One region of the Planococcus sp. TJ-301 genome, then DNA from elsewhere that is predicted to be linked to it. Evidence: riboswitches for the same ligand, from Rfam matches in the RefSeq annotation. Region 1 holds a riboswitch; each other region holds the start of a gene.
What was found. Region 1 has a riboswitch for S-adenosylmethionine ahead of AC4EHJ_RS11070 (MetQ/NlpA family ABC transporter substrate-binding protein). Riboswitches for the same ligand answer to the same signal wherever they lie in the genome.
Positions count from the first base shown of each region.

Region 2: another riboswitch for S-adenosylmethionine. It lies ahead of AC4EHJ_RS10395 (2,3-diketo-5-methylthiopentyl-1-phosphate enolase); the one in region 1 lies ahead of AC4EHJ_RS11070 (MetQ/NlpA family ABC transporter substrate-binding protein).
Region 3: another riboswitch for S-adenosylmethionine. It lies ahead of AC4EHJ_RS08150 (O-acetylhomoserine aminocarboxypropyltransferase/cysteine synthase family protein); the one in region 1 lies ahead of AC4EHJ_RS11070 (MetQ/NlpA family ABC transporter substrate-binding protein).

Region 1 covers NZ_JBZDOH010000002.1:20,634-23,880, forward strand. Annotated here, with positions in the region: gene AC4EHJ_RS11060 (hypothetical protein) at 1-405, shown strand; gene AC4EHJ_RS11065 (protein-export chaperone SecB) at 438-836, shown strand; SAM riboswitch class I at 1,167-1,293, shown strand; gene AC4EHJ_RS11070 (MetQ/NlpA family ABC transporter substrate-binding protein) at 1,495-2,322, shown strand; gene AC4EHJ_RS11075 (acyl-CoA dehydrogenase family protein) at 2,361-3,247, shown strand, end outside.
Region 2 covers NZ_JBZDOH010000001.1:2,126,681-2,129,927, reverse strand. Annotated here, with positions in the region: gene AC4EHJ_RS10400 (2-hydroxy-3-keto-5-methylthiopentenyl-1-phosphate phosphatase) at 1-529, opposite strand, end outside; gene AC4EHJ_RS10395 (2,3-diketo-5-methylthiopentyl-1-phosphate enolase) at 535-1,749, opposite strand; SAM riboswitch class I at 1,829-1,938, opposite strand; SAM riboswitch class I at 2,340-2,494, shown strand; gene mtnK (S-methyl-5-thioribose kinase) at 2,572-3,247, shown strand, end outside.
Region 3 covers NZ_JBZDOH010000001.1:1,656,450-1,659,696, reverse strand. Annotated here, with positions in the region: gene AC4EHJ_RS08160 (methionine ABC transporter ATP-binding protein) at 1-426, opposite strand, end outside; SAM riboswitch class I at 568-681, opposite strand; gene AC4EHJ_RS08155 (glycerol-3-phosphate acyltransferase) at 786-1,427, opposite strand; SAM riboswitch class I at 1,561-1,676, shown strand; gene AC4EHJ_RS08150 (O-acetylhomoserine aminocarboxypropyltransferase/cysteine synthase family protein) at 1,781-3,070, shown strand; gene metX (homoserine O-acetyltransferase MetX) at 3,083-3,247, shown strand, end outside.

The DNA of each region.
Region 1 (3,247 bases):
ATGTTGAACAGTGAACAACTCATGAAACTAAATGATATTTTTCATTCCGCTATAAAACCGGTTATGCAAGAAAATGAAGAAAAACTAAGTAGTTTTATGAACGAAGTTCAAGAATACAGAGAATTTGCTATGGTGAAAAAAAATCAAACGCAAAAAGTGGAAGAGCTTTTATTTGATAGCATATATAGTCAGATGTTATTTCCTTCTTCAACTAAAAATGTTAAGAATCAAACAGGAGAAATTGCTGAAGAAAAGAAGCTGCGTCAAAATGTTAAGTTGAATGTAGAAGTTAACCATACTTTTTTAAATTCAGCCGACCATACAATTTCAGCAGTTATGAATACAATAATTAATAAGGATGTAGTAACAACGAATGTATCAAAAGAAGTCTCATTAGCGGCTTGAATTCTAAACGATTTCTTTAAAGGAGTATTAAAATGGAACCAGTTATCACATTTAGAGGGTATTCAATTGAGAAATTAGTCTTTACGAAAGAAGAAATGGATTTCGATGAAGAATTTGAAGACCAAAAAGATAAGGATTTAAGTCTTTCTCTAAATTACGGAGTCACAGAAGACTTTAAAGAAGGAAAAGTTGAGTTGACTGTTCGTATAAAAAATACAGAGAACGATATTAAGATATCACTCAAAGTTATTGGAGATTTTGAAATTAATAATCTTGATGATATTGATCAAATACACCAGTTCTTATCAGTTAATGGTACTGCTATACTCTATCCTTATGTACGGAGTATTATATCGATGGTGAGTAGTTTAGACTCGCATGATGCAATTTTATTGCCAACAATCAATACAAGTAATTTTGGTCAAGATTAAGACGTTACTTTTAATTCTGGCAACACTCCGGCAACATTGAAAATAGCTTTGTATAGTTTTCTGTAAATAAGAAAAAAGAAAACCTTCTATATAATAGGTTTTCTAGTATGCCATCCCATCCTATATCTGTCGCTAGTCAATGGGCGGCATGATGTAAATCATCAGCCCTTCCGGAAAAACTCCCTCTCACTAAGTGAGAGGGAGTTTTTCTATTCTGTTGAATAAAATATTAAAATGATTTTCTGAAAATGTGTTGTAATGAAATGGATCGTCTGATATTGTATTAATCACATCAGATTACTCGGTATTAAATTTCCGAGTATACATAAATTCTTATCTAGAGAAGTGGAGGGACTGGCCCTTTGAAGCTTCGGCAGCGGAACTAATTGGAGAACATTCCGATTTGTAACTGTGCCAAATCCAGCAGGTGCCCTAGACAGCACTTGAAAGATGAGAAGAGCCGGACCGTGAGCCCCTCTTCTTAATTATGGAGAGGGGGCTTTTTTCTATTCAATGGATTGAGAAGAGTGAGGAGTAAAAGGTATCGAACCGCCGAAATGTTTTACATCATTTCCAGTTTATAAAATTGCCGCATATGCAACTGGTTTAGATTTGTCAGGGGCAGAGTAAAATAATGAAAAACAAGGAGAGATAGCAAATGAAAAAGCGTTTAATTGGTGTGTTGAGGCTTTCAGCTTCCCTATTATTAGCGGGCTGCGGCAATGATCAAGCTTCCGGAAGGGATACGAAAGAAGTGCGGGTCGGTTTCGGAGTTGGCACTTATGAGCAGCAATTCAAAGAAGGCATCTTGCCCATCTTAGAGGAGAAAGGGTACACCGTTGATACGACAACCTTCTCTCAGAATATGCAGTTGAATCCGGCAATGCAAGAAGGTTCAATTGATGCGAGTATTTTTCAGAGTACAGCTTATATGGAAGGGATGAATGATGAATTAAACATGAATATGACCGGTATTGCTTTTGTGCCGAGTGCCCCTCAAGGATTATATTCTAAACATCATCAATCCCTGGATGAAGTGAAAGACGGATCAACCGTAGGGGTGCCGAATGATCCGGTAAACCAGGAAAGAGCGGTGCGTATTCTTGAGGAGTTGGGATGGGTGACTGTCTCGTCTGATGCAGGGGTGACTGATTTCAACCTAAAAGGTGTTGAAACAGCCGATTACGACATTGACATTAAAGTATTAGACCCTGCTCAAATTCTAGTATCACTGCAGGACATTGACTTTGGGGTCGTCAATGGCAATTATATTGCCAATGCTCCGGACCGGAAAATTACAGATGCCCTCAAGATTGAAGATACACCTGAGCAGCACCGGATTGTTGTAACGATTGAGGAAGAAAACGAGGATACAGAATGGGCGAGAGATTTGAAGGAAGCATATGAATCAGAGGAATTTAAGGAATACATCGAGTCGAATGAACAATATGACGGGTTCATCTTAACAGAGGAATGGGATCAATAAATAAGAACCCGTATTAGAAAAAGAAAGGTGAAGTGTACATGGATATCACAGCAGATAAGACCTTTGAAGAGCGTTTGCAGTTACTGACACATACGGTTGCCTCATTCTCAGAAAGAGCAGCCGAAAACGATCTTGAAGGAAGGTTTCCATTTGAGAATTTTAAAGAACTGAAAGCAATCCATTATCCTTTATTGACGATTCCAGCGGAGTACGGAGGAGCAGGCATCTCATTATATGAGATGCTGCGCTACCAAGAAGTTATCAGTAAGGCTGATGGATCCACAGGATTGTCCATCGGCTGGCACATGGGAATCATTAAAGATCTGGGAGAAAAGAATAGATGGAAAGAGTCTATGCTGAAAAAACTATTTGACGATATCAGAGAAAATGTGACATTGATCAATAACTGTGCGACAGAAAAGCAAACAGGAAGTCCGACAAGGGGAGGAAAACCTTCTACAACAGCTAAAAAGGATGGACGGCATTGGGTTATCGATGGAAGGAAGACGTTTACGACAATGGCTCCCGTATTGGATTATTTCAACGTAACAGCTGCGATTGAAGAGACAGGTGAAATTGGATTTTTCCTCATCCCACGCTCAAAAGTAGGGGTAGAGATCGAAGAAACGTGGGATAGTATAGCCATGAAAGGTACAGGGAGCCATGATTTGATATTGAATAACGTCAAGCTTGAGGAAGACTCATTAGTCGAAATTCTCGAACCTGGAAAAAAACAGGCAGCTGGATGGCTGCTTCATATTCCAGCATGCTACCTCGGCATTGCACAGGCAGCGCAGGATTATGCCATCAGTTTTGCAAAAGAATACTCGCCGAATAGTCTTAACGGTCCGATTATAGAGCTGCCGAATGTTAAGCAAAAGATTGGCCAAATCGAATTGGAACTAGTCAGAGCGAGACATTTTCT
Region 2 (3,247 bases), on a different contig from region 1:
CGGCTTCTAAATCACTGATGGAATCGCCGATGACGATGCTTTGTGCGCCGTCCTCGAGCAATTGGCGAATGATCGAGGGCTTGCAGCAGCCGCAGCCTTGGCTCGGGCATTGTTCGTCGCAGCCATGCGGAAATTCAAGGCGGATCGACTCGCCCGAGAAATCCGCTTCGTTGCAATAAACGCCGGCAAAAGGGCCAAACGGTTTAATGAGCGGATGGACAAAAAAGTCAATGCCGCCGCTGACAACATAAAGAGGAATCTCGCGTTCGCGCGTATAAGCGACGAAATCGGCGAAACCTTCACGGATTTGCGCCTGTTCCAAGACAAACTTGATAACTTCATCTTTTTTTGCTGCAGGCAGCAGCGAGAACATTTGCGCAACGCCGTCGCGGATGGATATTTCCTGAGACAGGATTTGGTCTTTTATCGGATTCCATCCCGGCGGCTCAAAATGCTGGAGGATGGCGATGATGTTGTCTGAATTGGTGATGGTGCCGTCAAAATCACAGAAGATGACCGTTTTATTCATGGTTGTTACCCCCATATATCCAAAGCTGTTTTTAATTCATGATGTTGTTTTGAGGCTTCGGCAAGCGATTGTCCAGTAAGTACGGCGTCAATTGCCTGGCGGAATGCTTTGCCGCCGCCTGCCGCGCCGTCCGGATGGCCGTGGACGCCGCCGCCTGCGTTAATGATGCTGTCAGTGCCGAAATCTTCGAACAGCTGCGGCACAAGGCCGGGATGAATGCCAGCTGAAGGCACCGGGAAAGAGCGTTTCAACGCGCTTGCTTTCACCAGCTCTTCGCCAAGCGCCAAGGCTTGGCTCTTTTCAAGTGCAACACTTCCGTAAGGGGAGGGGAATAACGAGAAATCCGCTCCGGCGATGCGCGTCAATTTGCCGAGTGCCAGCGCTGTCGACAACCCATAAGTCGGAGAAGAAGTGAACGCGCCGCTGAATGCCGGATGAGCCATCAGCGGAAGCCGGATGTCAGTGTCTTCCGCCAATTCCTGCAGAACGTCGAGCCCATAGGCATGGACATTGAACAGCAACGCGTCAGCTCCAAGTTCCACCGCTTTTTTCGCCTTGTCTCTAAGAGTGGATGTGCGCCCCGAAAGGTTTACGGCATACAAAGTGCGGTGGCCGGTTTCTTCGAATACGCTCTGCAGCACTTCTTTACCGGCTGTAATGCGATGCTCAAATGGCGTTAACGGATTGTCAAAAAGAATTTCATCGTCTTTTACAAGATCGACGCCGCCAAGTGCCTGTTGCCGGAGCTGGGCTTTCAAAAACTCCAAGTCCCGGCCGATCACGCCTTTGAAAATACTCATCACAAGCGGGCGGTCTTGGACGCCGATCAAACCGCGGACGCCTTCGATGCCGAACTGCGGCCCGGGGAAATGCCCAAGCAGTTCATCGTCAAACTCCAAATCGAGCAGCTTCACTTCGCCGTCGAGCGACAGCTTTCCAAACACCGTCGTCAAGATGGCAGGCAAATCCGGCGAGAAATTCGCACTCGGATAAGAGATTTTTGCTTCCGCACGAATCAGTCCAGGGTTCAAGGGATGCGGTGCATCTTCAAACTCGGTGACCGAGACCACCTCGCCTTTATGCTGTTTTAATTGCTCCTGCTCAAGCAACGGCAAATCGGTCCACGAGCCGATCGTCAAGCCAAGCGCGATGCCTTCCGCCTTTTTCTCGAAAGAGCCGGGTTTTCCGTAAAGCTGGTAAGTAGCTGTCAATCTGCTCAAATTATCCACACTCCGTTTACATTGATTGAAAACATAAAAAAACCTCTTCAAACAAGAAGAGGTTAATGGGCTTAACAACTTCTTATTTCTCAGCCTGTCAAACGGGCTGCAAGAATTAGCACCGTGTCCATTGCTGGACCGGTTGCCGGGTGTCATAGGGCTTGTCCCTCCACCTGCTCTGAATAAGAATGCGTATTCAATTGGTTTCGATATACAAAGTAATTCTGATTATTCCACGATTAAAACTTTCTGTCAATAATTATCTGTAAATTGCGGTTGAAGAGTGCTGGATTCGGCTAGTGCCAGTTAAATTTCAAATAGTTCATGTTAACGCTTCGCCAGTGCATGTTAATTTTCATGCAAGTCATGTTAACTAATTTTATCGTTATGTTAAAGCCGATTTAGTGCTGGTTAACGAAAAATCATTTCTCTGAAACGACTGCAAACTTCGCTTCTGGTTTTACAGTATAAAGAAATGATTTTAAATTTAATAAAGGGAAATGAAAAGGAATATTGAAAAAAGTTATTGACACTCAATTCTGAACCATGATAGGATTCTTTTCAAACAGCATACACATACGCATCAAAAACTCTTATCAAGAGCAGGCAGAGGGAAATTGGCCCTATGACGCCCAGCAACCGACCGTAATACCTTCGTGAGAAGGGGCGCTTCAGCGCCGGGATGAAAATCCCGCAAGGCACGGTGCTAATTCCATCAGAAATGTACATTTCTGAAAGATAAGAGGCATGGAATCTATATTTCTGAGCCTCTTTCTTTTGGGAAAGAGGCTTTTTATTTTGCATTCGAAAGGTAGATGACATATGGCAACAGCAGCTAAACAATACGAAGAATTGACAGTAGAGTCCGCCATTGAGCTTGCGAGAACGCATTATCCATTCCCGGCTGGGGCAGCATTGCAATGCGACGAAATCGGCGATGGCAACTTGAATTACGTGTTCCGCGTGGCGGATCCGGAAAGCGGCAAGAGCGTTATTTTGAAACAGGCGTTGCCATATGCGAAAGTCGTAGGCGAAAGCTGGCCTCTGACGTTGCAGCGCGCACAGATCGAGGCAGATGCCCTTCGGAAACACGGTGAATTCGTGCCGAATCTGGTGCCGGCTGTTTATGCCACGGATGCGGTATTGGCTTTGACGGTCATGGAAGATTTGTCGCATTTGACGATTGCCCGCGAAGGCTTGATTGCCGGAAAGGCGTATCCGCAGCTTTCGACGGATATCGGCGAATACTTGGCGCGCACCTTGTTCCAGACATCGGATTTTGCGCTTCACCCATTTGAAAAGAAAAAGCTCGCTGCGGCTTTCTCGAATCCGGAGCTGTGCAAGATTACCGAAGACCTGATTTTTACAGACCCGTTTTTTGATAATGAAACCAATGATTTCGAGCCGGAGCTGAAAGAGGCTGTGGAAGCGCTATGGGCTAACAAAGCGCTTCAGTTGGAAGCGGCGAAATTGAAGTTTAGTTTTTTGACTGAAGCGG
Region 3 (3,247 bases), on a different contig from region 1:
CGATAATTGATCCGGATACTTCTCCGCTTGGTCAGCCAAGCCGACGAACTCCAGCAAGTTTTTGACTTGTTCCTTAATTTTATCCTTCGGTGTGTTGGCCAGCAGCAGTGGCATAGCGACGTTATGGTAGACCGTTTTGGAATTCAGCAGATTGAAATGCTGGAAAATCATACCGATGTCTTTTCGCGTTTTACGGATTTCACTGCCTGACAAGGCCAGGATATCTTTTCCGTGAATCAGCACTCGCCCGGTAGTCGGGCGTTCCAATAGATTGACTGTGCGGATCAGTGAACTTTTCCCAGCGCCGCTGAAGCCGATGACTCCGTATATTTCTCCGGTCTCAATCGTCAAATCAATGCCATTCAAAGCGTGGATTTCCTGTTTTCCGGATTGGTAGGTTTTTGTGACCTCCTCGAATTGAATCATGTAAAAGCGCCTCCTCAAGCTGAGTGTATCTATGCAAATCTCTTCGGTACAGATCAATCTTTCCAAAAGTGAACGATAAAAAGCCCTCTTTTTTTCTTAATCCATAAGAAAAAAAGAGGGCTTCGGCATGAAACCATCTCGTTCTCATCTTCCAAATGCACGGATGCATTTGCAGGAATTAGCACAGTTTTCGCATGAAGCGAATCCGCTGCCGAAACGTCATAGGGCCTGTCCCTCGGTTTCTCTGGATAAGAAAGTGATGTACGTATTCGATTTGTAATGCTTACTTTAAAGGGGACTGTTGTAAAAGTCAACTAAAACTCCAAAAAATTTTTTGGACTTATTTCTGCCAGCCTATGTTAAGCAGAACCGGCGGATTTTTTGCGCAGCACTTCAGAAACCTTTTTTTCGGTGCCTTCCCGAACGCGCGCAATATTTTCAAGATGCTTCCAGATCGCCATTGCAAACAGCAGAATTGCAAAGGCTGGTGGCCAAAATCCTTCAGCTGGAAAAATCGCGATAGCTAAAAGCATGAGGTAAAGGACCAGCACGCCAGCGATGAGATAGTCGGTGGCGAGTGAAACGGCAACCAATAATAGGAGGGCGGCAATTCCAAATTTCCAATCCAGTGCCAGCATGACGCCAATAAGCGGTGCTGTTCCTTTGCCGCCGTTGAACTTCATATAGACGGGAAAGTTGTGGCCACAAACGACGCCCGCGCCAACGGTGAACAGCAAGGTCCAGACTGTTCCATCCGAAAGCGCCGATGCGTCGAGCAGCAGCCGAAATCCGGCCACTGCAGCAAATCCTTTAATAATGTCGAAGGCGGCGACGAGTGCGCCGAATTTCCAGCCAAGCACAATTGCGGCGTTCGACGCTCCGGAGTTTTTAAGGCCTTCTTTATTGATGTTGACGCCCGTCAACAGCTGAGGGATGAGCGAGCCATGCAAAGAACCAATAATATAACCTGATATGAGTGCGGAAATTGTCCAAAATAACATCTGTATTCTCCTCCTTCCCTTCATTTTAACGCAACCGATGCTGGAAGGTTTCGAAATTATTTGAATTTTATTCTTGACATTGCTGGCCTTTCTTTTTATACTTCACAACAAGATGGAAAACTAAATCTGAATACTCTTATCAAGAGAGGCGGAGGGAATAGGCCCTGTGATGCCCAGCAACCAACAAGCGCAGCTTGGAAAGGTGCTAAATCCTACAGATCCGGTACGACGGGATCTGGCAGATGAGAGGAGGTATACCCGTATTTGACGGCCCTCTTCTTAATCGAAGAGGGCTTTTTCTGTTCCCTCCTCAACCTTGGTTTCCATCCATAAAACCTTAGGAGGAATACGAAATGACAAATTTTAAACCGGAAACGCTTTTATTGCATGGTGGACAGCAGCCTGATCCCGTAACAGGCTCAAGAGGGGTGCCAATTTATAAAACGACTTCTTATGTGTTTAAGAATACGGAGCATGCCCAGAATTTATTCGGCTTGAAAGAAGCCGGCAATATCTATTCACGCATTATGAATCCGACGGTGGACGTATTTGAACAGCGAGTGGCGCTTCTCGAAGGCGGCACTGCAGCTGTGGCGCTGGCATCTGGGATGGCGGCTATCGCTTTCTCCATTCTGAATGTAGCAGAAGCGGGCGATGAGATCGTCGCGGACAGCAACTTGTACGGCGGTACTTACAGCCTCTTTGCAAATACATTGCCGAGATACGGTATTACGGTTAAGTTCGTCGACGGCAAGGATCCGGAAAATTTCCGTGGAGCCATCACCGATAAAACAAAAGCACTGTTTGGCGAAATTATCGGCAATCCGAGCCTGAATGTCTTCGATGTCGAAAAAGTGGCCAACATTGCACATGACAATGATATTCCGTTATTGATTGACAATACGTTTGCATCGCCTTATGGCAGCAACCCGATCGAATTCGGAGCCGATGTGGTCATCCACTCCGCAACAAAATGGATTGGCGGCCATGGTACAACAATCGGAGGCGTAGTTGTCGATGGCGGGAAATTCAATTGGAACAACCCGAAATTCCCAAGCTATACCGAACCCGATGAAAGCTACCACGGCATACGTTACGGAATCGACGCAGAAGGTGCTTCCTTTGCAACGAAATTGCGCGTTCAGCTGCTGCGTGATTTTGGCCCGTCTTTGAGTGCGGAGAGCGCGCATGCATTTTTACAGGGCTTGGAGACGCTGCATCTGCGGATTCCGCGCCATAACAGCAACGCACAGGCCATAGCGGAATATTTGAGAGACCATCCACAAGTGGAATGGGTCAATTATATCGGATTTGAAAATCATCCATCACATGGATTGGCGCAGAAATACTTGAAGGATGGATATGGATCGATCGTCAACTTCGGTGTTAAAGGTGGACGTGAAGCTGGACGTAAATTGATTGATAGCGTTGGATTGTGGTCACATGTCGCCAACGTCGGCGATGCCAAATCGTTGATCATCCATCCGGCGTCGACAACGCATCAGCAATTGTCTAAAGAGGAACTTGAGTCATCGGGCGTCACGGAAGAATTGATTCGCTTGTCGGTCGGCCTTGAGAATCCGGAAGATTTGATTGCAGACCTTGAGCAGGCCATACAAGCTGCAGTTTTAGAAAACGTTTAGGAGGAATGCGGAATGGTTAGCGTATCTATCGGATCTTTGGCCCTGGAGTCGGGGGTAATCCTTGCGAATGTCGAACTTGCCTATGAACGCTGCGGGAAACAAGGCGCCCCAGTGGTCCTTATATGCCATGCCTTGACAGGTGATCAATGGGCTGTCGGCACTGCGGAAAACCCAGGC